One region of the Neorhizobium puerariae genome, then DNA from elsewhere that is predicted to be linked to it. Evidence: riboswitches for the same ligand, from Rfam matches in the RefSeq annotation. Region 1 holds a riboswitch; each other region holds the start of a gene.

Region 1 (9,594 bases):
GTGGGTGGCAACCCTTGCGGAACTGCAGGCCGGGCTTCCGGGGCAGGCGGCGATATGGCTCCGTGGATCGGTTCCGGAGGTTACGAAGCCGCGGCGGCCGGCGAAAACGGCCAATGCCCTGCAGGCTTGGCGCGCCCCGAAGAAGAGAAGCGAATGATCGAGCGTCGGTTTCAGGGATCGGATGCCCAGTCGTTCGGCCTCGGTGCAAAGCGCGGCAAGGTTCTCCGCCCCCGCCTGGCCAAAGGCCGGACCGATGCCGACGGCGTGAAGGCCATCGGAAAGGGCAAACAGGCCGAAGGGCGAGGCCGGAGCCCCGGTCCCGGCCGTCACCAATCCGGTGCCTGAAAAAACGGGCTCTTCATTTGCCGGGAGGCCGTCGCCAAGGTCGCGGCCGCGCGCCCTGGTTCCCGCCGAAGCCAGCCGGCCCAGCAGATCGAGCGCCGCATCGGCTGCCTGTGTTTCACGTAAAACATTGAAAACACGTCCGGTCGCTTCCGTGCCGCCGAGCAGCAGCTTCCATTCCCGGGAGTTGACAGCCGTCAACCTTATGTCCGCGAGCAGATCGGAAAGCCGTAACCGGCCGCGCCCGTCGACGACGACCGCCATTTTCGGCGCCAGTCCCCCGATACCGCGGGCGCCCTGCCGGATCGCTTCGGCGAGCGGACACGGATCGGCGATCTCGGCATCGTCCATGCCGGCGAGCGGCGGCGTCTCCACGGCAAGCCCCTCGCGCAAGGGCAGGTTCAGGGCGCGGACATCGGCATCCAGAAGAGGCGCGGAGGTTTCCGTCAGGCCCCGGACCTGAAGATTGCCGCGGGCGGAAATATCGAGCATTCCGCTGCCGTGCCTCCGGGCCAGGCGGCAAAGCTCCGCCAGTTGCGCGGGCGTGATCGTATCCGTCAGGGCAACACGGGCAAGCAGCCCGTCGCCGGTCATCATCGGCGTGGAAAGCGCCGGGCAGGCGCCGCGTCTCATGTCCAGAGCCTCGTGGTCGAGCGGGAGCGCGGTCATGCGACTTCTCCCCGCTTGCATTCCCGGGCCAGCATTTCGAGCTCGGCATCAACCGCGTTGCGGCGCGGATGCCAGAGACCTCGGCGGAGCGCCGAGCGGAAACGCTCGCCCATGTAGCGCGCGCCCTCCGGGTTCTGGGAGAGCAGGAAATCCCGCACTGCCTCGTCGCCGAGATAGGCGTCGTAGGTGGCGTCGATCAGCGATTGCGGTATGGCATGGGTAGTTTCGGCAAAGCCGATCAGCCTGTCGACGGTCTCCACCAGTTCTGCCGCACCGCGCGGGCCGTGGCGCATCTGGCCGGCGATGAAGCGCGGGTTGATGGCGCGGGCGCGCACGACGCGCGTCACGGCCTCGGAAATCGAGCGGGCCTTCGGCTTCTGCGGGTCTGTCGTGTCGAGGGCGATCACATCCGCCTTCCCCCCGAGTGCAGCCACCGCCGCCGAAAAGCCGCCGATGAAGGCGACATCGGCCGAGCCGTCCAGAAGGTCGCGGCCGGGATCGTCGCCGGTATGGACCAGCAGGTCGGCATCCTGCACGCGTTCGGCAAAGCGCCCGGAAGCCATCGACGTCATGCCTTCCGCTCCGCCGAAGGCATGACTGGTGGCGTCGAGGTAGAGACGGCCGAGCTCCTCGCGCCGATCCCAGGTGCCATCGGCGAGTTTTTCTTCCAGGCCGGAACCGTATGTGCCGGGCGCCGAACCGAAAATGCGTGGCGGCACATGGCCGCGTTTCCGCGTCTCCTCGGCAAGCGGATTGTCGCCCGGCGCTTCCTCCCGGGCGGCGATGGCGCGCATCGCGGCATCCAGCAACGCGATCAGCGCCGAAAACATGTCGCGGAACAGGCCGGAAATGCGCAAGGTCACATCGACGCGCGGGCGGCCGAGGCTCGCCGGCGGCAGCACCTCGATGCCCGTCACCCGGCCGGTTGCCGCATCCTGTACCGGTTTTGCGCCTATCAGGGCCAGAACCTGCGCCACCTCCTCGCCGCCGCTTCTGAGCGAGGCGCTGCCCCAGAGGTCGAAGACGAGGCTTTTCGGCCAGTCGCCATGATCCTGGCAGTAGCGACGGAGAATTTCGTCGGCGCCCCGCTTGCCGAGTTCGAACGCGGTCGGAGTTGGCAGCGTGCGCGGATCGCTGGCGAAGAGATTGCGGCCGGTCGGCATCACGTCGCGGCGTCCGCGCGCCGGCGCGCCCGAGGGGCCGGGGCGGATATGCCCGCCATCCAGCGCATCGAGCAGGGCCTGCCGCTCGGTTTGCGCACTGGCAAGGCGCAACGGGTCGTCGTCGCCGTCCGCTGCCTCGCCGAAGATGTGCTGGCCGTCCTTGATGGCAAAATCCTTGAGGTCGCAGAGGAAGGCGTCGACGCGGGCCAATGCCGTATCCGGATCGTCGTCGCGGGAGACGCCGGCTTCGGAGGCCAGCCCCGTCTCGCGGGCCGTTTCGACGATCAGCTTTGCCAGCCGGTCGCGGCGGCGGCGGTCGAGACCGTCGGCCTGGGCGTATTCGTCGACCAGCAGCTCAAGCCTCTTCTGCTCTTCCGAAAGGCCCGCGCCGGTGAGGACCGGCGGCAGATGGCCGATGGTGACGGCGGAAATCCGCCGCTTGGCGACCGCTGCCTCGCCCGGATTGGAGACGATGAAGGGATAGACGACCGGCAGGCCGCCGGTGACGATTTCCGGGAAGCAATCCTTCGACAGCGCCACCGTCTTGCCCGGCAGCCATTCGAGCGTGCCGTGCGCGCCGACATGCACCGCCGCGTGCGCCTCAAGCGTATCGCGCATCCACTGGCCGAAGGCGATCAGGGCATGGCGCGGGGGCAGGTCGGGGCTGTGGTAATCGGCGCGGCGGTCGGCGTTGCGGCCGCGATCGGGCGCCAGCGCCACCGTGACATTGCCGAATTGCGCGGCCCGGAAGTGGAAGACGCCGTCTTCCGCATTCTCGTCGGTTTCCGGCGGACCCCAGGCGGTTTCGGCGCCGGCCGCCGGCCGGTAGGCGGAAAGCGGATAGGCCCCGGTTCTCCGGTCCAGCAGGTCGAGAAGGTCTCGCGCGGTCGCCGGAATGCCGGAGATGGAATAGCCGGCTATGGAAAGCGCGCGCAACATGGACAGCACGCTTTGCGGTACGTCCAGCCCGACGGCATAGCCGGTGCGGCCCGGTGCGCCCGGATAATCCGGCATCAGGATGACGATCTTCCGTTCTGCGCGCGCGGCAAGCTTCAGGCGCAGGAAGGCTGCGATGCGGTCGGCCACCTGTTCCAGCCGGTCGGGTTCGGGCCGGTTGACCAGACTGGCGGAATTTTCGCCTGCCTTGAAGGAGATCGCGCCTGCCAGGATGCGGCCGTCGAGTTCCGGCAGGACGACATGCATGGCGAGATCGGCGGGGTTCAACCCCCGGCGGCCTTCCATCCAGCCCTCGCGGCGGGTCGTGGCGACGACCGCCTGGAAGACCGGCACGCCAGCCCGGTCGAAGATCGTTTCGCCCTTGTCGTCCGTGCTGCTGGCAAAGGCCGTCGTCGTAATGATCGCGGCGGGCTTGAGGCCTGTTACGGCCTGTTCGACGAAGGCGACGGCATCCGCATCCTTCAGGCCGCTGACGAAGATCGGCAACGGTGCCAATCCGCGCTTCGCCAAAGCCTCGAACAGGGCATCGACCGGCGCGGCATCGTTGGCGAGCAGCATGGAACGATAGAAGAGGATCGGCAGGCGCGGCGCGCCGGATGCGAAGCCGGCCAGCAGGTCGTCGGCCTCGACGATACCCCGGTCCGGCCTGTAGAAACCGGTTTTCGGCATCGGCAGCGCTTGCGCCAGGGCTTTCGTTTCGCCTTTTGCCAGTGCGGCAAGACGAAGGGCGAGCAGCCGCATGTTGTCCGGCCCGCCCTCGCGGAAACAGGCGAGGATGCCGGCAAGCACCTCTTCCGAAACCGTCGAGGCCCCGGCCAGCCGCTCGTCGCGGATGCTGCATTCGCCGGGGAGCAGGGCCAGGGCGATCCTGTTCCGCTTCGCCAGGCGCGACAGTTCGTCCACCCCATAGGCCCAGCGGTCATAACCGCCGAGGATGCGGACGAGGATGACCTTGGCATGGACTGCCGTCTTTTCCAGCCACAGATCGACCGACATCGGGTGACGGAGGTCGGAGAGGTTGGTGAGGGCGAGGTCCGGCCGATTTTCGGCCCATGCCGCGGCCACGCCGTTCAGGTCGCTGCCGGAAAAGGACAGCACCACCACATCGGCCGGCGACTGGTTGAGGTCGACCGGTTCGATCAGGTCGTCCAGTGACGACGATGTGGTGGCGAGTATGTGCATTCCTTTTTCTCTGCGGGCCTTTTCTCTACGGGCCTTTGTCAGGCGGCCAGCATCCTTTCGATCGCCGCGCGGTCGATGCCCTTTTCGCCGATCACGACGAGGCGGCTCCGGCGGGTTTCGTTCGCGCCCCAGGCACGGTCGAAATAATGGTTCACGCGCGATCCTACCGCCTGGACCTGCAGGCGCATCGGCTTGTTCGCGACTTCGACGAAGCCTTTTATGCGCAGAACGTTTTCTGCCTCCGCCGTCTCGGAGATACGCGCGGCCAGCGCCTCGGCATCCGCCACCGCCGGCAGGTCGACGACGAAACTGTCGAAATCGTCGTGGTCGTGGTCCAGCTCGTCGTCGTGATGGGTCTTGCGGTTCTCGATGTCGTCCTCGACGGCGAGGCCGAGGCCGATCAGCACGCCCGGATCGATTGCGCCGTTTGCGGCAGGCACGATTTTCACCGCCCGCGGCAGATGCGCCTGAACGCGGCCCTTGGCGGCGGCGAGCGAAGCCTGGTCGAGAAGATCGGTCTTGGTCAGCACGATCATGTCGGCGCAGGCGACCTGATCCTCGAACACTTCCTCGACCGGATCGTCATGATCGATCGAACCGTCGGCCTCGCGCTGGGCTTCCAGGGCGTCGTGGTCGTCGGCGACCCGGCCCTCGGCCAGCGCGACGCCGTCCACCACCGCCACCACGCCGTCCACGGTCACGCGCGCCTTCACATCCGGCCACTGGAAGGCCTGGACGAGCGGTTTCGGCAGCGCAAGGCCGGAGGTTTCGATGAGGATATGGTCGACGCGCGGTTCGCGGGACAGGATCTGGTCGATCGCCGGCACGAAATCGTCGGCCACGGTGCAGCAGATGCAGCCGTTGGCGAGCTCGATGATGTTGTCTTCCGGGCAACTCTCGATGCCGCAGCCCTTCAGCACCTCGCCGTCGATGCCGACATCGCCGAATTCGTTGACGATGATCGCCAGCCGTTTGCCGTCCAGCTTCTCGATCAGGTTGCGGATCAGCGTTGTCTTGCCGGCGCCCAGGAACCCGGTGACGACGGTGCAGGGAACGCGGCCGAAAGAGACGGTCATGATGGCATGTCCTCGTGATGATGGAAGGGGGGAATGCGGGCCGTCATGCCCTTGCCGCGCAGGCAGGCGGGACGGCCGCGAAGAGGAAGGAAACCGCGCTCGTCGCCGGCGAGCATCATCGCGCCGGCGACGATATCCTCGACGTTTTCAAGCGACAGATGGCCGAACACATAGGACCAGCCGGAACGGTGGTTGAAGGCCGCGCTCGGGCTCTTCTCGCAATTGGCGAGGCAGGTGACGGGCCTGACGGCAAGTGGCCTGCCGGCTGCCGCAGCCTTCAGCGCCTCGATCATCGCCACGCCCGGACGCACGTCGCCATCCGTTTCGTCGCGGCAATTCGTGCAGACGAAGATCGTCACGTCGATATCGGGATCGTTCCTGTGCTCGTCACTCATCGTCTGGCCGCGTTACCGCCGGGATATCTCAAGATCGGGGCGCGGAACAGGAGGGGCAAGCCGCCTGCGGTGAATGAGCGAACCTCTCCGGAGCACCCCGCCCGGCGAGCCTTGTTGTCCAAACGGCAGGTCTCCTGGCTCGCGGGTCGCCGCCATTTGCCTGCCTTCCCGGATCGCTCCAGTGGCTTTTCGGCAGATGGCTCGCCGCCTACAGTTGCGGGGGCAGCCGCGGCATTGATCCGGATAGAAGGATCGCACCGCATTCTCTCTTAGCCCCTTCCGTTGCCGGAAAAGGACCGTCTTTCTTCAACTACGCCCGGTCGCAGGCCCGTGTCAATGGAGACAGTGGGGAGACGGCGGGGGAGACGGTAGGCGTCGCAAAGGCGATTGCCCGTGCGGCAAATTCGTCTATAGTGACCCTGCCTACGGTGCCCGAACGGGCCTTGAGAGGGAATGCGGTGCGACGGCTCCTGCCGTCCAGCCCGCGGCTGCCCCCGCAACTGTAAGCGGAAAGTCTTCGTCCATCATGCCACTGGAGCGATCCGGGAAGGCGGGCGAGGGCGCCTGATCCGCGAGCCAGGAGACCTGCCAGAGGCGACTGGAAACTTGAACGACCCTCGGGTGGAGGGTGAAAGGACATAACCATGGTTACGAAATCTGCTGCCACCGCAGTCAGCGTTTCCACCTCGAAGATCATTCCCCTCAGCATGACGGCGCTGCTGGGCCTTTTCGTCGTCGGCTTCGTCGGCTTCTCGCATATGGAAGTCGTGCATAACGCCGCGCACGATTCGCGCCATTCCTTCGCATTCCCCTGCCACTAAGGGGAGTTTCCCATGTCGTTGTTTCGTAACATCGTCTTTGCGGCGGTGATCGCCGGGCTGTTGTCCGGATTGCTGCTGACCGTGATGCAGAGCTTCTCCACCGTCCCGCTGATCCTGCAGGCGGAGACCTATGAAAACGCCGCTCCCGAAGCCGGCCACAGCCACGAGGCTGCGCCGGCTGCCGGTGCAACGGCGCCGGCCGCTGCGGACCATCATCACGACGAGGAAGCGTGGATGCCGGCGGACGGTTTCGAGCGTTTCATCTACACCGCGGCCGCGGACGTGCTGGCCGCCATCGGTTTCGGCCTCGTGATGATCGCGGGTGCGGAAGCGCTGGGCGGTTTCGGAGGATGGCGCGGCGGCCTGCTGTTCGGCATCGCGGGTTTCCTTACCGTCAGCCTTGCCCCCGGCCTCGGGCTGCCGCCCGAACTGCCGGGCATGCCGGCGGCGGAACTCGGTCCTCGCCAGATCTGGTGGGTTTCGACAGCCGTCTGCACGGCCGCCGGCCTCGGCCTGCTTGCCTACACGCGCTCGGCCGTGCTGGCGGCGCTGGCGATCGTTCTGCTGATCGCGCCGCATCTTGTCGGCGCGCCGCTGCCGCCAAGCCATGAAACGGCCGTGCCGATCGAACTGCACGCCCGCTTCGTCAATGCGGTCTATGCCACGAACCTGGTTTTCTGGGCGGCGCTGGGCACGCTTGCCGGCGTGATCCGCGAAAGATTTCGCGCCGGCGAGGATGTTGCCGTGCGTTCTTCCACGGAGCTGGCTTCGCGGTGAAGGAGATCGACGAAACATCCGCCGAACGCCATCGCGCCAAGATGGCGAACCGCAAGGCGGTTCAGGATGCGGAAGTGGCCGGGAAGACCCTCGAAAAGGGTCTTCTCATCGTCCATACCGGTCCCGGCAAAGGCAAGTCCACCGCCGCTTTCGGTCTGGCGCTGCGCATGCTCGGCAACAATCGCCGTGTCGGCGTCGTGCAGTTCATCAAGGGTGCCTGGTCGACCGGCGAGCAGCCCGCACTGGCCACCTTCGGCGACCGTGTCGTGTGGCATACGATGGGCGAAGGTTTCACCTGGGAAACCCAGGACCTGCAGCGCGACATCGCGGCCGCCGAAAAAGCCTGGGAAAAGGCGCTCGACCTGATGGCGGACGAGACGATCGGGCTCGTCATCCTCGACGAGCTCAACATCGCGCTGCGCTACGACTATCTCGACCTGGACAAGGTGATCGCCGCGCTTCAGGCCCGCAGGCCGGACCTGCATGTGGTCGTGACCGGCCGCAATGCCAAGCCGGCGCTGATCGAGGCGGCCGACATGGTCACCGAGATGACGCTGGTGAAACATCATTTCAAGGCCGGGGTGAAGGCTCAGGCCGGCATCGAGTTCTGAACAATGGCCGCGATCGGTTTCGCTCGGGCGCTGATGTTTCAGGGAACGGGTTCGGATGTGGGCAAGTCGCTGGTCGTGGCTGGGCTTGCCCGCGCCTTCACGCTGCGCGGACTGAGGGTCCTGCCCTTCAAGCCGCAGAACATGTCGAACAATGCGGCGGTGACCGCGGATGGCGGCGAGATCGGCCGGGCGCAGGCGCTTCAGGCGCGCGCCGCGAAAGTGCCGCTCAGCGTCCACATGAACCCGGTACTGCTCAAACCGCAGAGCGATGTCGGCGCGCAGGTCGTGGTTCAGGGCAGGGTCGAAGGCAATGCCGGGGCCGCCGAATATCAGCACCTCAAGCCGAAGCTGATGCCGCGCGTGCTGGAAAGTTTCGAGCTGCTGCGGGCAAAGGCCGATCTGGTGCTGGTCGAAGGGGCAGGCAGTGCTTCGGAGATCAACCTCCGCCAGAACGACATCGCCAATATGGGCTTTGCCCGCGCGGCGGATGTGCCGGTCGTGCTGATCGGCGATATCGACCGGGGCGGCGTGATCGCCAGCCTCGCGGGCACGAAGCTGGTGCTTTCGCCGGACGACGCGGCGATGATCCGGGGTTTTGTCGTCAACCGTTTTCGCGGCGATCCGGCGCTGTTTGCCGAAGGCATGCGGATGATCGGCGACCTGACCGGCTGGCGGTCGATCGGGCTGCTGCCGCATTTTGCGGATGCCGCCCGCCTGCCGGCAGAGGATGCGCTTGGCCTGAACGGTCCTTCCGCCTGCAAACCCGGTGCCAAGATCCGCGTCGCGGTGCCGATCCTGCCGCATATCTCCAATTTCGACGATCTCGATCCGCTGGAGGCCGAGCCGGAAGTGGAGCTTCTCCGCGTTCGGGCCGGGCAGGCCATTCCCGGCGATTGCGATCTGATCCTGCTGGTCGGATCGAAGGCGACGATTTCCGATCTTTCAGCGTTGAAGGACGCGGGTTTCGACGTCGATATCGCCGCGCATGCGCGGAGGGGCGGGCGGGTGCTCGGTCTGTGCGGCGGCTATCAGATGCTGGGGCGGAGGATTTCCGATCCGGAGGGGATCGAAGGGCCTCCGGGTTCTGTCGAGGGGCTCGGCCTGCTCGATGTCGAGACGGTGCTTTCCGGCGACAAGCGGCTGGAGGCGGTCTCCGGCACCAGTTTCGACGGCATTTCCCTGTCCGGTTACGAGATGCATGTGGGCCGGACGGCGGGGCCGGATTGCGCGCGGCCTTTCGCTACGGTCGGGGGCGGATCTGCGGATGGCGCGACGTCGGCCGGCGGCCAGGTCTGGGGCAGCTATCTGCATGGCCTGTTCGCCGATGACCGGCAGCGCTCCGCCTGGCTGACGCGGCTCGGCGGCCCGGCGTCGGGTCTCGACTACGAGGCGGGTGTGGACGACGTGCTCGACCGGCTGGCAGCGCACATGGAAAGGCACCTCGATCTCGATGGACTGCTCACGCTTGCCAGATGATCCACGCCAGAAGGCCGAAGAGGCCGATCAGCAGGCCATCCGCCACGCGGGCGAGTTTCAGCGCACGAAGGATGTCGTCGCGGGTGAGTTCCGGGCGGCCGCCCTCGCCCATGAACCGCGCTTCG
Region 2 (9,594 bases), on a different contig from region 1:
CTCTTCCCCACCGCCTAGGGCGCCGGCCTGCCCCTCGGGATGATCAGCGGCGTCCCGGTGACCGGATCGGGAATGATCATCGATCGGATATCGAAGACGTCTTCCACCAATCGTTCCGTCACTATGGCCGCCGGCCTGCCCTCGGCGACGACCGATCCCGCCTTCATCGCGATCAGGTTCGTCGCGTAGCGGCAGGCCTGATTGAGATCGTGCAGGACTGCGACGATGGCGCGTCCCCGCCGGTTGAGATCGGCCAGAAGATCGAGCAGCTCTATCTGGTGCGCGATGTCCAGGTAGGAGGTCGGTTCGCCGAGCAGCAGGATCGGTGTTTCCTGCGCGAGCGCCATGGCAACCCAGACCCGCTGGCGTTGCCCGCCTGAAAGCTCGTCCAGAAGCCGGCCGGCCAGTTCCGATACGACGGTGGCTTCCATCGCGCGGCTGACCGCGTCCTCATCCGCCCTCGACCATTGCCGTGTGCCTCACAGTCCTCTCGCCTGCTTGCGACGGGCAAGGAGGATCAGCATGGGAGCGCCGATGAAGGCGGTCACGATCCCGCCGAGCACGGCCGAGAGCGCGACGCCCGCCAGCACCAGGCGAACGGGCGATACGGCACCGCAGCCCGTCGCTCCAATCGCATGGGCGACCGTCGCACCGACGAACGCACACCAGACATACCCGCCGATCGAATGGATTCCGAGCAGCCCGAAGAAATCTCCGACGCCCTCCGGTGCGGGGAGAGGCATCTAGGCGAGAGGTTTCTCCCCGGATATCGCAAACCTGTGCTGCAGCGTGGAGATGAGCCCACTGCGGGACATCCGGCCGATGCCCCGGCTTTTCCGGATGTCGCTCAGGCCGGTGTCGACCTTCAGGCCTTCAAACCCCGCCCTCTCGAAAAGCCCCCTGACGTCGCCGGACCGGACGCCCCCGCTGAAATGGACCCTTTCGACAATGCTGTCGTGAGCCCGCCATTGTTCCGGCGTCAGCAGGCTGTGCCCGTCCTGCGGCTTTCCGAAAATGCGGTCGAGCAGGGGAACCAGGCGCTCCAGCCAGCTTTTGCGGACGAAATCGCCGTCGATGATCAGCAAGCGCCCGCCGGGTTTCAGAATACGGAACCACTCCCGGAACGCTTTCCCGGGATCGACCAGGGTCCAGACGAGATGGCGGGCGACGATCACATCGTAGCCGGCATCGGGTTCCATGGTCTCCTCGGCGTCACGCGTCAGAAACCTGACCGGCGCTTCCGCACGCTCCGCCTTGCGGCGGGCCTTGGCCATCATCGCCTCGGTGAAATCGAGGCCCGTGACGTTGAAACCGAGATCGTGCATCAGCATGGTCATGACGCCGGTGCCGCAGGCAAGGTCGAGCGCGTTGCGGCCTCCGGCCTCCCCGAGATGCCCGGTGATCAGCCGTTTCCAGGCATCCATCTCCCCAAGTCTCGCGATCCCGTGGCCGGGGCTCAGATCGTAGGTCTCCGCCCGGATGGTCCAGTATTCGCGAATGTCGTCCTTGACCGACCAGTTCTGCATTTTCAAACCCTGCATCAGGAATTGCCTACATCAGGAATTGTATGTGAAGCCGGCTGTGGTGCTGCGATGTCGAGACATGCGCCCGGACACCGAAGACGGTGGCGATCAGGTCTTCCGTCAGGATCGAGGCCGGCGGTCCGGAGGCAACGAGGCGACCGCCGGACAGGACGGCGACCACATCGCAGAACCGGGCCGCCAGATTGAGATCGTGGATCGCCACGACCGTCGTCAGCGGGAGTTCGGCGACCAGCCGCAGGATGTCGATCTGATGCTGGATGTCGAGGTGGTTGGTCGGCTCGTCGAGGATGAGGAAGGACGGCGACTGGGCAAGCGCCCGCGCCAGTTGGACGCGCTGGCGTTCGCCGCCCGACAGCGTATGCCAGAACTGGTCGCGCCGGTCCTCCAGTCCCACACGGACAAGCGCTTCGGTGACGATCCTGTCGTCCTCGCCGGTCCATGGCGACAGCGCCGAGCGGTGCGGCGTACGTCCAAGGCGGACGACGTCGAGAACCGTGACATTCGCCTCGGTGACGGAGTGCTGCTCGACCACGGCGACGCGGCGGGCAAGTTCGCGACGACCAAATCCCGCCATGGATCGCCCTTCGAGGGCGACCTCGCCGGAGGCCGGCGCCCTGAGCCCGGCGAGCAGCCGGATCAGCGACGACTTGCCGGACCCGTTGGGACCGATCAATCCGAGCGTCTGGCCCGGCTCGACGGAAACCGTCACGCCGTCGACGATCACTCTTCTGCCCGCAAGCCAGCGGACGCAGGAAACTGCAAGCGTCATGCACCCCTCCTTGCCCGATAGAGGATGACGGAAAAGAACGGCACGCCGACAAGCGCGGTCACCACGCCGATCGGCAGAACCTGCGGAGCGATGATGATCCTGGAGACGATATCGGCGACCACCATGAACAACGCCCCGACCAGGGCGCAGGCCGGCAGCAGCCGGATATGGCCGGGACCGACCACGAAACGCGCCGCATGCGGAATGACGAGACCGACGAAGCCGATCGACCCCACCATGCTGACCATGGTGGCGGTCATCAGCGCGGTTGCAAGAAGCAGGACGACACGCACCCGCCGGGCGGCGATCCCGAGCGACCGGGCGGCGTCCTCCCCGAAGGTGAAGGCATCCAGAGCCCGCGCATGCCAGATGCAGACGACGAGGCCGACCGCGACGACGGAGGCCGAAAGTGCGACCTCCGGCCAGCGGACGCCGGCGAAGCTGCCGAGCAGCCAGAACATCACGCTGCGGGCCTGTTCGGCGTTGGCCGAGGTCGAGACGATGTAGGATGTCAACGCGTTGAAGAGCTGGGACGCGGCCACGCCCGCGAGAATCGTGCGGTCCGCCGTCTGGCGGCCGCTGGAAAGCAGCACCACGAAAACGAAGGCCGCCAGCGAACCGGCGAATGCCCCGGCCGACAGCGAGATCGCCCCCGCGCCGAACCCGAGCAGCATGACGCCGACCGCACCCGTCGACGCGCCGGCGGAAATGCCGAGCACATAGGGTTCGGCGAGAGGATTGCGCAGGAGCGACTGGAGGATCGCGCCGGAAAGCGCCAACCCTGCCCCGCAGAAAGCGGCCACCAGGGAGCGCGACAGCCGGTAGTCCCAGATGACCGCTTCCTGGATGCGCGGCAGCGCGATATCCGTCAGGCCGAGGCGGTTGGTCACCGCCCCGATCGTCGTTTCCATCGGAATGGTCATCTCGCCGATCGCCACGCCAGCGGCGATTGCGACGAAGAGGGCGGAGAATACGAGGCAAACGCCCGCGATGCCGGCCGTCCATGCTCCAAAGCGCGATCGTCTCACTTCAGCAATCCGAAGCGCTCAAGGGCGTCCGCGACGATTTCCAGGCCGGTGATCGTCCGGATCGTCGGGTTCATCGCCTGGGCGTCCATCTCGACGATCCGTCCCTTCTCGACGGCGTCCAGCTTGCCGACAACCGGGTCCGTAGCGAGAAACCTCTTCTTCACGGCCGGATCGTCCGCCCCCTGGGTGCGGCGGTCCATGGTGCCGATGACGATGACGGCGGGGTCTCGGGCGGCGATCGTCTCCCAGCCGACCAGCGGCCATTCCTCTTCGGATTCGATGACGTTGCGGGCGCCGAGAACCTTGGTGATGTAACCGGAAGCGCCGTTCTTCCCGGCGACCCAGGCATCGCCCGCGACATCCGCCGACGAGAACCAGTAGACGAGGCCCACATCGTCCGCCCGGTCCGCGACGCGCCTTCTGACGGCCTCTTCACGGGTCTTCAGCTGAGCGATCAGCGCCTCGCCGCGATCCGCGACGTCGAAGATGCGGGAGAGTTCATCGATCTCCTGGTAGAGGAGGTCCATCGTCAGCATCTGCTTGCGGGTGCCGTCCGAGCGCGTGTTATCGGTCACCACGCAGTCGGTCGGGGAGATGTAGCTCGGCACGCCGAGATCGGCGAACTGCCGGCGGGTGCCGACCCGCCCCTGCGGACCGACGGACGTCAGGAATTGCGCGGCGATGAAGTCCGGCTCGCGTGCGACGACCGCTTCGAAATTCGGCGTGTTGTCGGCGATGCGGTGAACCCGGTCGTTTTCCGCCGCAAGCTCGGGCAGGACCGGCGAGACCCAGACGGCGCTGCCGGCCATGCGGTCGGCAAGGCCGAGCATCAGCATGATCTCGGTGCTGTTCTGGCCAAGCCCGACGGCCCGTTGCGGCGCCTTCTCGACGCGGAGTTCGGTGCCGCAGTTTTCAAGCGTCAGCGGATAGCTCGTCGGCGCAGCCAGGGCCGCGAACGGAAGAGTGGCGAAGAGGGCTGCAAGCAAGCCGGGTTTCATGTCCTGTCCTTTCGAAAAATACGGCGATGCCGGGATGAAAGGCAGGACTGTGCAAGGCCGTGCACATGGCTTGCATCAGGATGGCGAGCGACAAGATCGCTGACGTCACAATAGTCTCCCTGCCGGAACACCTCGTCCGGTAATCACTGGTCTCGCCACGGCAGGTCTCCTGACTTGCGGCTCCGGCGCCTTTCATCCCCTTCCCGATCCCGTCGAGATCAGTGGCCTTGATGAAAGGCTCGCCGCTTACAGTTGCGAGGGCAGTCGCGGAATCGGCCCGAAGACCTCACCGCGTTCCCTTTTCATCTGCGAATGCAGAACCGTAGCGCGTCGTTGATACGGAACCTGCGGGAACTTGTCCAGCCGCCGCAGGCATTGCGACCGCACAAATCCCAACCTTGTTCCCGGTCGCGACGGCTCATCGATGAAAGGACGAAACGGGAATGCAGACAGCGGCATCCGCGAACCCGGACGCCTCATTCTCCACAGCTTCGAATGTCGCGTCAGCCCAGCCTGATCCCGTGCCTGGCCAGCATCGCCGGAATGCTGACGACGCCGCGGGTGGCGATCGCCTCGTTCGCGGCTATCCCGGTCAGGATCGACCAGCCGCCGGCGACGTGATCGGAGGCACGCCCGCGCGTTTCCCCGGGCATGCTGTCCGGCGCAAGGATGTAGCCGAGCATGACCGGGTCCGCACCGCCGTGGGCGCCCTTGCCCGTGGCAACGTCGATCTCGCGCGGCTCCTCGCCGGCAAGATGCAGGGTGGTCGACATGCACTCGACGTCCGCCAGCGATCCCTTGCCGCCGAGGATGCCGTGCTTCTCGACATGCCTGTGGCGGAGCGTCCCCCGGGTGCCGTGGAACTCCACCTCCAGCCCCTCCCAGGGAGCATAGGCGGTGAGGGTGTAATTGGCGCTGACGCCGCTGGCGTAGCGGATGTGGACCTGCATCGTATCCTCGATGCCGATCGACGGATCGAAGACGCACCGGTCGCGGAAATAGCCGTCCTCGTCCTCCGCCTCGCGATAGAGACGGCGAATGTTGTCGTCGCTTTCCAGATCCAGCCGATAGTCGCATTTTTCGGCATCCGCGCAGGTCGCGCAGCGCGGGCCGTAATCCGTCAGCCCCATGCCGGCCGCCGTCTCCGGCCGGTAGACGGCCCGCCGTCCCGACGCGAAAACCTCCTCGGGCCGCGTGCCCAGCCACCAGTTCAGCAGATCGAAATGATGGGTCGACTTGTGGACGAGCAGGCCGCCGGAATTGTCCTTCTGCCGGTGCCAGCGGCGGAAATAGTCGGCGCCGTGCACCCGATCGAGATACCAGCGGAAATCGACCGCCACCACGTCCCCGATCATGCCGGAGGCCAGCAGGTCGTAGACCTGCGTGCGGGCCGGAGAATAACGGTAGTTGAAGGTCACCGTGACCCTGCGGCCCGTCCGCGCCTGCGCGTCGGTGATGCGCTTGAGCGTCTCAAGGTCGATGGTCAGCGGCTTTTCGCAGATCACGTCGCTGCCCGCCTCCAGCGCCCGCACGATATAATCGCCATGCAGATGGTCCGGCGTCGAAACGATGACGGCGTCGGGCGCCTGCTCGGCCAGCAGACGGTCGAAGTCCCCGGCGAGATAGGTCGCCACCCCGTTGCCATTGCGCCGCGGCACGGCCTCCGCCGACAAGGCAAGCCGTTTGGGATTGCTGTCGCAGAGCGCCACGAGTTCGTGCCGGTCGGAAAACGGGCCGGTGATCGCATCGCGGAACATCTGGTGCCGGGAGCCGCAGCCCACGATGGCGACTTTCATCTCAGGCGGTCTCCCTCAAGACGACAGGCTCCACCCGCTCGCCGTTTGCATCGAAGAAATGCATGTCGGCAAGATCGATCCCGACCGTAATCCTCTGGCCCTGCCGGGGCCGGTCCATGACGGGGCCGTGCAGGAGCAGCGTCTGGCCCGATGGCAGGCCGATATAGACCAGCGTTTCGCTTCCGAGATATTCGACCAGTTTCACGGTGCCCTCGGCGGTGATGTCGCCCGCCCCCACCTTGACCGCTTCGGGCCGGACACAGATCGTCATGCCGGCATCCACACGCTCCAGCGGCGGCGGGCTGAAGGGTGCGAAATCCGCGATCCGGACCGACGGGCCACCGCCGCCCCGGCTCACCGTGGCGGCGAGACTGTTGATCTTCGGCGAACCGATGAAGCCCGCGACGAACAGATTGGCCGGGCGCGTATAAAGCTCCTCGGGCGTACCGACCTGTTCGATCCGGCCGGAGCGCATCACGACGATGCGGCTTGCGAGCGTCATGGCCTCGACCTGATCGTGGGTGACGTAGATCATCGTCGTCCTGAGCCGCTGGTAAAGCGCCGCCAGTTCCACGCGCATCTGCACGCGCAATTCGGCATCGAGGTTCGACAGTGGCTCGTCGAACAGGAAGAGCTTCGGCTCCCGCACGATGGAACGGCCGATCGCCACGCGCTGTTTCTGTCCCCCCGAAAGCTGGCGCGGCTTGCGGTCGAGCAAGGGCTCGATCTGCAGGATACGCGCCGCCTCGGAAACGCGCCGGTCGATCTCGCCCCTGTCCATCCTGAGGTTCTGCAGGCCGAAGGCGAGGTTCTTGCGCACGGACATGTGCGGATAGAGCGCATAGGACTGGAACACCATCGACAGATGCCGTTTCGAAGCGGGCAGGTCGTTGACGATCTGCCCGTCGATCGACAGCGTCCCGTCGGTGATTTCCTCGATTCCGGCGATCATCCGCAGAAGCGTGGATTTTCCGCAGCCCGACGGGCCGACCAGCACCAGGAACTCACCGTCCCTGATCTCCAGATTCAGCCCCTTGATGATGGAAACGGCGCCGTAGGACTTGCCGAGATTGCGCAGTGTCAGGCCAGCCATCGATCTCTCCCTTATTTCATGCCCGAGGTCGCGATGCCCCGGATGATCAGTTTCTGGAACGCGACGAAGAAGATCACCACCGGAACCAGCGACAGGACGGACATCGCGAACATCTGCCCGAAGCTCGACTGGCCTTCCTGGTCGATGAACAGGCGCAGGCCGAGCGGCACGGTGTAGCTCTCGATGTCGTTGAGGTAGATGAGCGGGGCGAGGAAATCCTCCCACACCCAGATGAATGAAAAGATCGCGGCCGTGGCCATCGCCGGAAGCGAAAGCGGCAGGATGACGGCCCAGAAGATCTTGAACGTAGAGCAGCCGTCGATCATCGCCGCCTCGTCGAGCTCGCGGGGGATCTGGTGGAAGAACTGCACCATGAGGAAAATGAAGAAACCGTCCGCGGCAAGGAACTTCGGCACGATCAGGGGTAGGTAGGTATCCACCCAGCCGAGGTTCAGGAACAGCACGTATTGCGGGATGATCACGACATGATACGGGATCATCATGGTCATCATCATGAGCGCGAAGAAGAAGCTGCGTCCCGTGAACTGCAGCCGCGCGAAGGCATAGGCGGCGAACGAACAGGACAGCAGGTTTCCAATCACCGACAGGGTCGTGACGATGATGGAATTCCTGTAGAAGACGGTGAAGGACACCGGCAGCGCATGCCAGCCGTCGACATAATTCGACCACAGGAAGCGGCTCGGCCAGAGCGACAGGCTGCCGAAGATCTCGTTGTCGGGTTTGAAGGAAGATGCCGTCAGCCACAGCAGCGGATAGAGCATGACCAGGGAAAAGGCGATCAGGAAGGCGTGCTTCAGCAGCCGTGCCTGACGCCCGCGTTTTCTCTGGCGCTCCCTGAATGCGCGTGCGATACGGGCGTCCTCGTCCTGTCCCGCCGTCGCGCCCGGTTCAATCACGTTCGTTTTCATAGTGAACCCAATATCTCGAAGTCGCGAAGGCGAGCGCGGTGAAGGCCGCGATGATGATCAGCAGCACCCAGGCAAGCGCCGAGGCATAGCCCATGCGGAAGAACTTGAAGGCCTCGTTGAACAGATAGACCGTGTAGAAGAGCAGGCTGTCGGCGGGCGATCCGGTGCCGTTCGAGATGATGAAGGCCGAGGTGAAGGTCTTGAAAGCCTCGATGGTCTGCAGCACGAGATTGAAGAACACCACGGGCGCCAGCATGGGCAGGGTGATGCGCCAGAACTGCCGGGATTTCGACGTGCCGTCGATCTCCGCCGCCTCGTAGAGATCGCGCGGAATCCCCCTCAGGCCGGCAAGGAAGATCAGCATGGGCGAGCCGAACTGCCACATGGCGAGCACGACCATCGTGTAGATCGAGGTGGACGGCGTGGTGATCCAGCCGATCCCCTGGATGCCGAAGACGGCGAGCACCTGGTTGACCACGCCGTCGACACCGAACATCTGGCGCCACAGGATAGCAATCGCGATCGAAGCCCCCAGAAGCGACGGCAGATAGAAGATCGCCCGGTAGAGCCCGATGCTGCGCAGACCCTTGTCGAGCAGCATGGCCACGCCCAGGGCCACCGCCAGGCGCAGCGGCACGGCAAGCATCACATACTGGAACGTCACCGACAGCGCCTTCCAGAAGCGCCGGTCGCGCGCGAACATGTACTGGTAGTTGTCGAACCCCACCCATCTAGGCGCCGACACCATGTCGTAGCGGGTAAAGCTCAGGTAGAGGGAGGCCAGGATCGGCCCCAGGGCCAACAGGAGAAACCCGAGCAGCCACGGCGAAAGAAAGATGTATCCGGCGGCGTTGCGCCTCAGGAAGCGTTTCATAAGCGTTCCGGCCTTTCGAATGATGTGCCCCACCACCCCGGGGAGGGTGGCGGGAGACGGGAGCGACCGATTGCCGGGTCAGCGGCGGGCGCGTTCGAGAATGTCGGCGGCATCCTGGATGAACTGGCCGGCGGCATCGGCGGCCGGGACATTGCCCAGCACCACCTCGGTGCCGGCCCGCATGAAGGCGTCGCGAACCTCGCCTGCCCCCTTCGGCTTCGGATTCGGCGTCGGGCCGATCTTGCCCTGGATACCGCCGAAGAAGGACACGACGTTCTTCTCGACCGCCGTCAACGTCGGCTCCAGCGCGTCGCGGCCGGCCTTGCTCGGCGGAATGCCGCGATCGATGCCGAGGACGCGGATCGTATCGGGATCGGTGATCCAGTTGTTGATGTAGGTGAGCGAGGAGTCGATATCGCGCGCGTCGCGGGTCAGCGACAGGAACATCGACGGCATCACGAAATGCCCCCACGACATGCCCTTCCGCTGCGGGACCATGGCCGCGCCGACCGGGTCCTTGACGAGCGCCTGCACCGCGCCCACCTGGTTCGCATAACGGAAGG
Region 3 (9,594 bases), on a different contig from region 1:
GACACGCAGCCCTGCACCTCGGTGCCGGACAGCGCCATCTGGCGCAGCCGGATGTAGTAGATGGTCTTGATGCCCTTCCTCCAGGCGTAAATCTGCGCCCGGTTGATGTCGCGCGTCGTCGCCGTGTCGCGGAAGAACAGCGTCAGCGACAGGCCCTGATCGACATGCCGGGTGGCCGCAGCGTAGGTGTCGATGATCTTTTCCGGACCGATCTCGTAGGCGTCCTGATAATATTCGAGATTGTCGCCGGTCATGAAGGCGGCCGGATAATAGACGCGGCCGATCTTGCCCTCCTTGCGAATCTCGATCTTCGAAACGATCGGATGGATCGAGGAGGTGGAGTGGTTGATATAGGAGATCGAGCCGGTCGGCGGCACCGCCTGGAGGTTCTGGTTATAAAGACCGGAGGTCATGACCGCCTGTTTCAGCGCCAGCCAGTCCTCCCGCGTCGGGATGTGGATGCCGGCCGTCTCGAACAGCCCGGCGACCTTCTCCGTCGCCGGTTTCCATTCGGCCTCTGTGTATTTGTCGAAATACTCGCCGGATGCGTATTTCGAATTCTCGAACCCCCTGAAGCTCGTACCTCGCTCGGCCGCCAGAAGGTTCGAGGCGCGCAGCGCGTGATACGTCACCGTATAGAAGTAGATGTCGGTGAAATCGATGCCCTCTTGCGAGCCGTAGAAGATGCGTTCGCGGGCGAGATAGCCATGCAGGTTCATCTGCCCGAGGCCGATCGCGTGGCTTTCGTCATTGCCCTTCTCGATCGATGGAACCGAGGCGATATGGCTCATGTCGGAGACTGCGGTCAACGCCCGGATCGCCGTCTCGATCGTCTTGCCGAAATCGGAGGAATCCATCGCCGCCGCAATGTTCAGCGAGCCGAGATTGCAGGAGATATCCTTGCCCATATGTTCGTATGACAGGTCGTCGTTAAACGTGCTTGCCTCGCTCACCTGCAGGATCTCCGAGCAGAGATTGCTCATGGTGATGCGCCCCGCAACCGGATTGACCCGGTTCACCGTGTCCTCGAACATGAGGTAGGGATAGCCGCTCTCGAACTGGATCTCGGCGATGATCTGGAAGAACTCGCGCGCCTTGATCTTTCTTTTGCGGATGCGGGCATCCTCGACCATCTCGCGATATTTCTCCGTCACCGAAATCTCGGTGAAGGGCATCCCGTAGACGCGCTCCACGTCATGGGGCGAGAACAGGTACATGTCCTCGTTGTTCCTGGCGAGTTCGAAAGTAATGTCCGGGATGACGACCCCGAGCGAGAGCGTCTTGATCCTGATCTTCTCGTCGGCATTCTCACGTTTCGTATCGAGGAAACGCATGATGTCGGGGTGGTGTGCATGCAGGTAGACCGCGCCCGCCCCTTGCCGTGCGCCGAGCTGGTTGGCGTAGGAGAACGAATCTTCCAGGAGCTTCATGATCGGAATGATGCCGGAGGACTGGTTCTCGATCTGCTTGATCGGCGCACCAGCCTCGCGGATGTTGGTGAGCGACAGCGCAACGCCGCCGCCCCGCTTCGATAGCTGCAGGGCCGAGTTGATCGAGCGGCCGATCGACTCCATGTTGTCCTCGACGCGCAGCAGGAAGCAGGAGACGAGTTCGCCCCGCTGCTTCTTGCCGGCATTGAGAAAAGTCGGGGTCGCCGGCTGGAAGCGGCCGGAAATGATTTCCTCCACGAGACCGCGGGCAAGCTCCTCGTCGCCGCGCGCCAGCGTCAGCGCCACCATGCAGACGCGGTCCTCATAACGCTCCAGATAGCGTTTTCCGTCGAAGGTCTTCAGCGTGTAGCTGGTGTAGTATTTGAAGGCTCCCAGGAAGGTGGGGAAACGGAATTTCCTGGCATAGGCCTGATCGAAGAGATCGCGGACGAAATTGAAGGAATACTGGTCCAGAACCTCCTGCTCGTAATAGCCTTCGGTCACCAGGTAATCGAGCTTTTCCCGAAGGTTATGGAAGAAGACCGTATTCTGGTTGACGTGCTGGAGGAAATATTGACGTGCGGCCAGCCGGTCCTTGTCGAGCTGGATTCGGCCCTGCTCGTCGTAGAGGTTCAGCATGGCGTTCAGCGCGTGGTAATCCAGCGCGGGTTCCGCGGCCTTCGCCGGCCTGTCTAGCGTAAGCGTGTCCAAAATCGTTCCAATCCATGTCTGACGTTAGCGACGTCCTCGACCGTTCCAAGAAGCTCGAAACGATAGAGGAAGGGCACGGCGCACCTGGCGGAGATGATGTCTCCGGCAAGCGCGAAAGCCGCGCCGAAATTGGTGTTGCCCGCTGCGATGACGCCACGAAGCAGATTGCGGTTGCCGGCATCATTCAGGAAATGGATCACCGGTTTCGGCACCGCCCCTTTCGTGCCTCCGCCGCCATAGGTCGGCACGATGAGCACATAAGGCTGCCGTACCGAAGGCGGAATCGCGCTGCCGTCCATCGGCAGGCGCAGCGCCGGCATGTCCAGCCTCTCCACGAAACGCCGCGTGTTCTCCGACCGGCTGGAGAAATAGACGATATCGCCCATGGCTGGGACGTATCAGACGAGACTGCCGATCATGTCGGGCCGGAAGCCGGCCCAGTGCCGCTCTCCCGCCACGACGACCGGGACCTGGCGATATCCGAGCCTCCGGACGAGCTCGTAAGCCGCGGCGTCAGCGGACACGTCGATGACGGTGTAATCGATCCCCTGGCGATCGAGCGCGCGGGTGGTCGCGGTGCACTGGACGCAGGCAGGCTTGCTGTAGACGGTAATGTTCATTGTGTTCCTCGTGTTTCGAAAAAGCATGCAACATCGTTCGGGCATCCGCCGATGCCCGGGCAATGAAACTGGAATGGACGCAGCCGTAACCGGCAGCCGGACGCAGAGCGTCCGTCACGCCTTACGGATCAGTACTGTTCAACATGGACTTCACCCCGAAGTGGCTCTGCGGGGTATTCGGGAAAACGGCGCCCACAGGTTTCATCCCGCAAACCGCCGTTCGCCATCCGGACACCCCGCCCGTGGACGTTCTGCTCGAGGCAGGTCTCCTGGCTCGCGGGTCGTCGCATCCGCCCCTCGCCTTCCCGAAGCCTTCCGGCCCAGTGGCTTTATCGGACGTATGCTCTCCGCCTACAGTTGCGGGGGCAGCTCCGGACTTGCAGCCTTCCTCATGAAGGCCACGCACCGTATTCCCTCTTAGCTCCCCATCCTTACGAATCGGAAGCACCTCGAACACTAGATATAGTAGACGAGGTTAAAATCACGTCAATAGCTATGAAAATCACACATCAAGAGCAGGCAGCAGCGGAAAGCCTCCCGGACGGTGGACGGGCATGGCGAAACGGCCCTCGCGATGGGGCCTCGCTCGTCGGAGGAACGCTATGGATATGGCGTGACATGGCCAGTTGCAGTTCAGGCGACAAACGCGGTTGCCGTCAGATCCTTGGTATGCCGTCCGGTCTCAGGGCTTTCTTGAGCGCCGCGATACGGAAGATCGCGTTGGGGGCGCCATAACCGCGATATCCTCGCCTTTCGACGATCTCGAAGAAGAAGCCTTCTCCGTAGGTCATGCTGTAGAGCTGGAAATATTCGCCGTGTTCGTCGCGATCGTAGAGGATGTTGTCGGCCTTCAGCCGCTCCGTCAGGTCCGGATCGAGGCCGAAGCGCGCCTCCACGTCGCCATAGTAGTTCGGCGATATCTGCAACGGCCGGAAACCGTTCCGGCGGAGCGCCGCCGCCGTCGCAAAGATGTCGTCCGTGTGAAATGCGAGATGCTGGACGCCTGAGCCGAACTTTTCCGCGATGAAGTGCCCGGCCAGCGTCCGACGGTTCGGCGCCGTTGAGCGTGATCCGCAGCGATCCGGAACCATTCTCCACCACCTGGCTGCGCACAACGCCGGCGGGATCGATGATGTCGACCATCGGCGTTTTCCGCATGCCGAAGATCGAGGTATAGAACAGAAGCTAGGTCAGCATCTCGTCATAACCGACGGTCTGGGCGATGTGATCCACATGCAGGAGATGCGCCGGCATCACCGCGGCATCGTCCTCGATGGGCATGAAATCGATCTCGGAAAACCTGCCGAGCTCGCTTTGATCGTCGATGAGATAAACCAGCCCGCCGCCGACGCCACGGATTGCCGGTATCTCCACTTCGCCGGGGCCGACCGGCTGGCTGAACGGCTCGGCGTCCAGCGCCACGGCACGCGCGAGCGCAGCCCGGGCATCATCGACGACCAGCGCCATCGCATAGGCCGAGGTGCCGTGCATGGCAAAGGAGGCATTGGGAACCCCTTCCCCTCGGTGTTGACGAGAAGGCGGATATCCCCCTGACGGAACAGATCGACCTTCTTCGCGCGATGCGACGCCACCTTCGCAAAACCCAGCGCCCTCAGGATGCCGACGAGATCGGCCGCCTCCTTTTCATCGGCGGAGAACTCCACGAAGCCGACGCCCCTGACCTCGGCCCGGTCCGGCATGGCGGCTACGGTCAATCCCGTCGCATCGGGTATGCGGCGCACCCGATCGCCCAGGTAGATCAGCGAGCGGTGACCGTCCGCGGCAATCGACCGGGTCGAGCCGCTGCGGAACTGGTCGTTGAAGATCTCCAGCGAAAAATAGCCGTCATAACCGGTCTCGGCGACCGCGGCCGTGAAATCCGTCACGGGAAGGTCCCCCTCGCCCGGCATGTTGCGGAAATGCCGGCTCCAGTAAAGCAGGTCCATGTCGATCAGCGGGGCATCGGCAAGCTGGACGATGAAGATCTTGTCCCTGGGGATGGAACGGATCGAGTTGATGTCGATCTTGCGCGCTTGCGCGACAGCGTGTGGAAACTAGCGAGGATGAGCCCGATATTCGAATGGCCGGCACGGCGCACGATCTCCCACGCGTCGCGATGGTCGTTGATGTGGCGCCCCCAGGCAAGCGCCTCATAACCGATCCTCAGACCTCGTCTGGCGGCCCGTTCGCCGAGCTCATGGAAATCCGCAGCCGCCCGGTCGATACCACCGAGCGATACCGGCGAGACATTCGAGCAGACCAGCAGAAGATCGGTACCGAGTTCCTGCATGACATCAAACTTGCGTTCGGCGCGGTCGAAAGTGCATGTCCGCAGGGGTTCGGGCATGCCTTCGAAATCTCGGAAGGGCTGGAACAGAGTGATCTCCAGTCCGAAATCGCGCACCATCCTGCCCACATCTGCCGGACTGCCGTCGAAGGCCAGAAATCGTTTTCGAATATCTCCACCCCCTCGAACCCCGCCTTCGCTATCGCCTCAAGCTTCTCGGGCAACTCCCCGCTGATCGATACGGTCGCGCGATCGACGTCTTCATGCATTCCTCCATTCCCCCGGAACGGCTCGGAGACATGAAGGCGCCGGCGTGTCCGAAGTCGCATGTCCAACATCGCAACCTTTATCATATCCATTATTTGTACCAAATAGTTCGTAAGGGAAATAATGGCTGCCCGGCTCCGCGACGCCCGCACGTCTCCTTTCGGAGACATTGGTACTCATGCCTCCTGCAGGCGCTCCAGATTCCAGGAAGGCGCAATGACCTCCCCGCTAGACTTCCAATCCTCCAGCCCAGGCGAATACCGCTTCCGCCATGGCGGCGAGGTGATCGGCCGTGGAGAAGCCGGAGATCTTCCTGCGCGGCTTCAGATCGTGGTCGCCATCCTCCAGCCAGAGGATTTCGATCGTTTCGGACAAATGATAGCCGGGTACCTCATCCCGGGCGCCGAACTCGTCACGCGTTCCCTGGCAGATCAGGGCGGGCGTCTTCAGTTCCTTCAGGTGCTGCGTGCGGAGTTGGTCGGGCTTGCCCGGCGGGTGGAATGGATAACCGAGGCACAGGAGGCCCGCGATCCTGCCCTCCGCATGAAGTTCATCGGCGACCATGCTCGCGACCCTTCCGCCCATGGACTTCCCGCCGATGATCAGCGGGCCTTTCGCGTGAAATTCGGCGATGGCCGCCTTGTATTCCGGATTGAGGGTCTCCGCTCGCGGCGGCGGTTTGCGGTCCCCCGACATACGCCGGGCCGCCATGTAGGCGAATTCGAAGCGCGCTACGCGGAACCCTTTCTCCGACAGCGCTTCGGCCGACGCCGTCATCGAGGCGGAATCCATCCGAGCACCGGCGCCATGTGCAAGCAGTATGGTGAAACGCGCCTCATTCGGTCCCTTGATCAGAAATCGGTCCGACATCCTATTCCCTTCATTTCGCAAGTATTCCCCAAAATCCCGCGCCTGAGAATAACAGATGGACGACATGCCAGGGGCGTCGCCGCAATCGTCCATGATTGCAAATTTTTCTCATTCTCGCGGAACCAAACTTCATCTAAATTGTTTCTACGGGTTGGGTACTCAGGGAGGAGGCGAAAGACATGCAGACTAGCTGGCAGAAACCTGTTCGTGTTGCGTTTGGACATCTTGGGACCGAAGTCATCAACGGGCCGTTCGAAGCACTGGCCTTGTTGACCGACCGCTGGCCCGATATGCGCGGGCCTCATTTCGTCAAGGCACGCAGCGCCTGCCGCGCCGCGCTCGACGGACGGAGGTCGCCGGAAGAAGCGCGCCAGCAGTTCGAACAGGCCGTGAGCGAAGCACAGCTTCATTTGAACTGAGAATACGAAGGAAAAGCTGGCCGGCATCGCCGGCCTTTTTCTTTTCCGCTTCAGATGCCGAGAATATCCGCGACCAGCCTCAATCGAGAGCCGGAAAGCGTGATCGGCGCGAAAAGAACGGAAAAACAGATGCACGGCCCCTGCTTTCCCGCAACCGGCCGATGTTCCAGCATTTCGTCGGCAATCGAGACATCCCCGCGGCTGAAATTGCCGCGGTGATCGTGGAATTCCCCTTCCAGAACCAGGGTCAGTTCGAGGCCGCGATGACCGTGATGGGGCAGCGCCCTGCCCGCCCGCACCCACAGAAGACTCGCTTCGACATCCGGCACCTTTTCGATGACGTACTGGCGAAATCCGGGCAGCTTCGTTTTCCAGGGAATGTCCGCGAGGCTGCTTCCCGTATAGGCCTGCATCGATGAGGGAAAGCGCTTTTCCGCGTCCATCCGGGGCGCCGCCGGCAAGGGAGCCGAGTTCAGGATCGTCGTCAACTGCAAGTCGCGGGAGGACATTGCAACCGGGTCGCTGCGCCGCAAGGCGGCGCCGGCCAGTTCGTCAAGGGTATCGGCAAACCGCAAGGCCGTGGCCTGCATCTCCAGATGAGCCCCAACAAGGACATGAGCCGGCTCCGGAAGGGAACCGGCAACGTAATGCGCGATCAGAAGATCCAACCTTTCAAGGTTCAGCAGCATGTCCGTGGCCAGTTTCGCGAGCGGTATTTAAGCACCGCACGACAAATTCACGAATGGCATGGATCAGTATTTGCTTCAACAACATTCGCGCCATGCGCGGCAGGAAGTTGATATTACTATTTCCGATATAATAACGGGCGGGTTTCCGTGATCTGCGCACCGGCCGAAGAGCCGGCCGCGAAACCTCTTTACCGTCCTCCATCGCCTCGGCCAGGCGGCCCGCAGGGAGATGAATTTTACCGGGCCCCAACCCGAACGGAAACAGAATTTCTTGCCCTCGGGTGCTTGTGCGCGGAAAAGACCCGTCTTAAATCTCCAGGGAACAACAAGGTGCCGCGATGACCTCTCACTCCTCCGTCCTCAGCGTGATCGGCAATACGCCCCTTATCCGGCTCAAGGGCGCCTCGGAAGCGACCGGCTGCGAAATCCTCGGCAAGGCGGAGTTCCTGAACCCAGGCCAGTCGGTCAAGGACCGCGCCGCGCTCTACATCATCCGCGATGCGGAAAAGAAGGGCCTTCTGCGTCCGGGCGGCGTGATCGTCGAAGGCACGGCCGGCAATACCGGCATCGGGCTCACGCTGGTCGCCAAGGCGCTCGGCTACCGGACGGTCATCGTCATCCCGGAAACGCAGAGCCAGGAGAAGAAGGACGCGCTGAAGCTGCTTGGCGCCGAGCTGGTCGAAGTTCCCGCCGTTCCCTACAAGAACCCGAACAACTACGTGAAGATTTCCGGGCGCCTGGCCGAAGAGCTTGCCAGGACGGACCCTGCCGGCGCGATCTGGGCAAACCAGTTCGACAACGTCGCCAACCGGGAAGCCCATATCCAGACTACAGCACCTGAAATCTGGGAACAGACCGAAGGCAAGGTCGATGGCTTCATCTGCTCCGTCGGCTCGGGCGGTACGCTCGCCGGCGTTGCCATGGGACTGAAGGCCAGAAACCCGAACATCAAGATCGGCATCGCCGATCCGGAGGGTGCGGCGCTCTACGATTATTACGCCCATGGCGAGCTGAAGGCCGAGGGCTCCTCGATCACCGAAGGCATCGGCCAGGGCCGCGTCACCGCCAATCTCGAAGGCTTCACGCCAGATTTCGCCTATCGCGTCACGGATGCGGAAGCGTTGCCGGTCATTTTCGACCTCGTCGAGAACGAGGGCCTCTGCCTCGGCGGTTCCACCGGCATCAACGTCGCCGGTGCGATCCGGCTCGCCAGGGACCTCGGTCCCGGGCACACGATCGTGACGATCCTCTGCGACTACGGCAACCGCTATCAGTCGAAGCTCTTCAATCCGGACTTCCTGAAGTCGAAGGGCCTGCCGATTCCCGCCTGGCTGACGCGAAAGCCGAACATTCCCGTCCCCTTCCAGACTGCCTGATATTCGGGATTCGAGTGATCCATGCCCGTTGAAACCCTTTACCGCGACGACTTCTACCTTTCGACGGCCGAAGCGGTGGTGACGGCGCTTCACGAAGACGGCGGCATAGAGCTGGACCGCACCTGCTTCTATGCCACGTCCGGCGGGCAGCCCGGCGATACCGGTTTCCTCGAGCGCGCCGATGGCACGAAGATAGCACTCGGCCAGACCAGGCACGGCGCCACCAAGGATATCGTCATCCATGTGCCGCTTGAGGGCGAGCAACAGCCGCTTGTCGGCGAAAAGCTGGTGCTGCACATCGACTGGCAGCGGCGCTACCGGCTGATGCGCATGCACACCGCCTGCCATCTGCTTTCGGTCGTGTGCCCCTACCCCATCACGGGCGCAGCCGTCGGAGAAGAGGAATCGCGCGTCGATTTCGACATGAGCGAGACGATCGACAAGGACGAGGTGACGGCGAAGCTGATGGAGCTCGTCCACCAGAACCACCCCGCCTATGTCCAGTGGATCACCGACGAGGAACTGATCGCCAATCCGGGAATCGTCAAATCGAAGAACGTCCGCCCGCCGCTCGGGCTCGGGCGCGTCAGCCTCGTCTGCATCGGGGAAAATTCCAGCGTTGACAGCCAGCCCTGCGGCGGCACACATGTCTCCGAAACGCAGGAGGTCGGAGCGATTCATATCGCCAAGATCGAGAAGAAGGGCAAGGAGAACCGCCGTTTCCGCATCAGGTTCGGCGAGCCCGGCGCAGAGGTCTGAGCGACAAATCCTAACCGTCCGGAGCCCCATGGGCCCAAGGGAGACATATCATGAGCGAAACCAGCCGTTTCGTCGTTTCGTCCGAGTGGCTTCACAAGGAACTCGGCAGCCCGGATCTCAGAATTCTCGACGCGTCGTTCTACCTGCCGGCACAGAACCGCAATGC

What was found. A riboswitch is a leader RNA that binds a small molecule or an ion and turns the genes downstream of it on or off. The one in region 1 is predicted to bind cobalamin.
Region 2: another riboswitch for cobalamin. It lies ahead of ACFFP0_RS07045 (ABC transporter substrate-binding protein); the one in region 1 lies ahead of ACFFP0_RS31885 (DUF1636 family protein).
Region 3: another riboswitch for cobalamin. It lies ahead of nrdH (glutaredoxin-like protein NrdH); the one in region 1 lies ahead of ACFFP0_RS31885 (DUF1636 family protein).

Annotation. Positions count from the first base shown of each region.
Region 1 is NZ_JBHMAA010000077.1:174,243-183,836, forward strand. It holds gene cobG (precorrin-3B synthase) at 1-1,011, opposite strand, end outside; gene cobN (cobaltochelatase subunit CobN) at 1,008-4,313, opposite strand; gene cobW (cobalamin biosynthesis protein CobW) at 4,352-5,389, opposite strand; gene ACFFP0_RS31885 (DUF1636 family protein) at 5,386-5,784, opposite strand; cobalamin riboswitch at 5,892-6,100, opposite strand; cobalamin riboswitch at 6,194-6,391, shown strand; gene ACFFP0_RS31890 (CbtB domain-containing protein) at 6,429-6,605, shown strand; gene ACFFP0_RS31895 (CbtA family protein) at 6,618-7,382, shown strand; gene cobO (cob(I)yrinic acid a,c-diamide adenosyltransferase) at 7,379-7,993, shown strand; gene ACFFP0_RS31905 (cobyric acid synthase) at 7,997-9,469, shown strand; gene cbiB (adenosylcobinamide-phosphate synthase CbiB) at 9,453-9,594, opposite strand, start outside.
Region 2 is NZ_JBHMAA010000008.1:350,869-360,462, forward strand. It holds partial or broken gene ACFFP0_RS07020 (ABC transporter ATP-binding protein) at 15-473, opposite strand; gene ACFFP0_RS07025 (hypothetical protein) at 480-743, opposite strand; gene ACFFP0_RS07030 (class I SAM-dependent methyltransferase) at 744-1,541, opposite strand; gene ACFFP0_RS07035 (ABC transporter ATP-binding protein) at 1,552-2,313, opposite strand; gene ACFFP0_RS07040 (FecCD family ABC transporter permease) at 2,310-3,305, opposite strand; gene ACFFP0_RS07045 (ABC transporter substrate-binding protein) at 3,338-4,339, opposite strand; cobalamin riboswitch at 4,482-4,679, opposite strand; gene ACFFP0_RS07050 (Gfo/Idh/MocA family protein) at 4,843-6,135, opposite strand; gene ACFFP0_RS07055 (ABC transporter ATP-binding protein) at 6,137-7,228, opposite strand; gene ACFFP0_RS07060 (carbohydrate ABC transporter permease) at 7,240-8,010, opposite strand; gene ACFFP0_RS07065 (carbohydrate ABC transporter permease) at 8,138-9,031, opposite strand; gene ACFFP0_RS07070 (ABC transporter substrate-binding protein) at 9,110-9,594, opposite strand, start outside.
Region 3 is NZ_JBHMAA010000032.1:211,635-221,228, forward strand. It holds gene nrdE (class 1b ribonucleoside-diphosphate reductase subunit alpha) at 1-2,141, opposite strand, end outside; gene nrdI (class Ib ribonucleoside-diphosphate reductase assembly flavoprotein NrdI) at 2,123-2,527, opposite strand; gene nrdH (glutaredoxin-like protein NrdH) at 2,540-2,761, opposite strand; cobalamin riboswitch at 3,004-3,228, opposite strand; partial or broken gene ACFFP0_RS25505 (bifunctional sugar phosphate isomerase/epimerase/4-hydroxyphenylpyruvate dioxygenase family protein) at 3,418-5,313, opposite strand; gene ACFFP0_RS25510 (alpha/beta hydrolase family protein) at 5,544-6,185, opposite strand; gene ACFFP0_RS25515 (DUF982 domain-containing protein) at 6,365-6,604, shown strand; gene ACFFP0_RS25520 (ChrR family anti-sigma-E factor) at 6,655-7,293, opposite strand; gene ACFFP0_RS25525 (cysteine synthase A) at 7,632-8,669, shown strand; gene ACFFP0_RS25530 (alanyl-tRNA editing protein) at 8,691-9,428, shown strand; gene sseA (3-mercaptopyruvate sulfurtransferase) at 9,479-9,594, shown strand, end outside.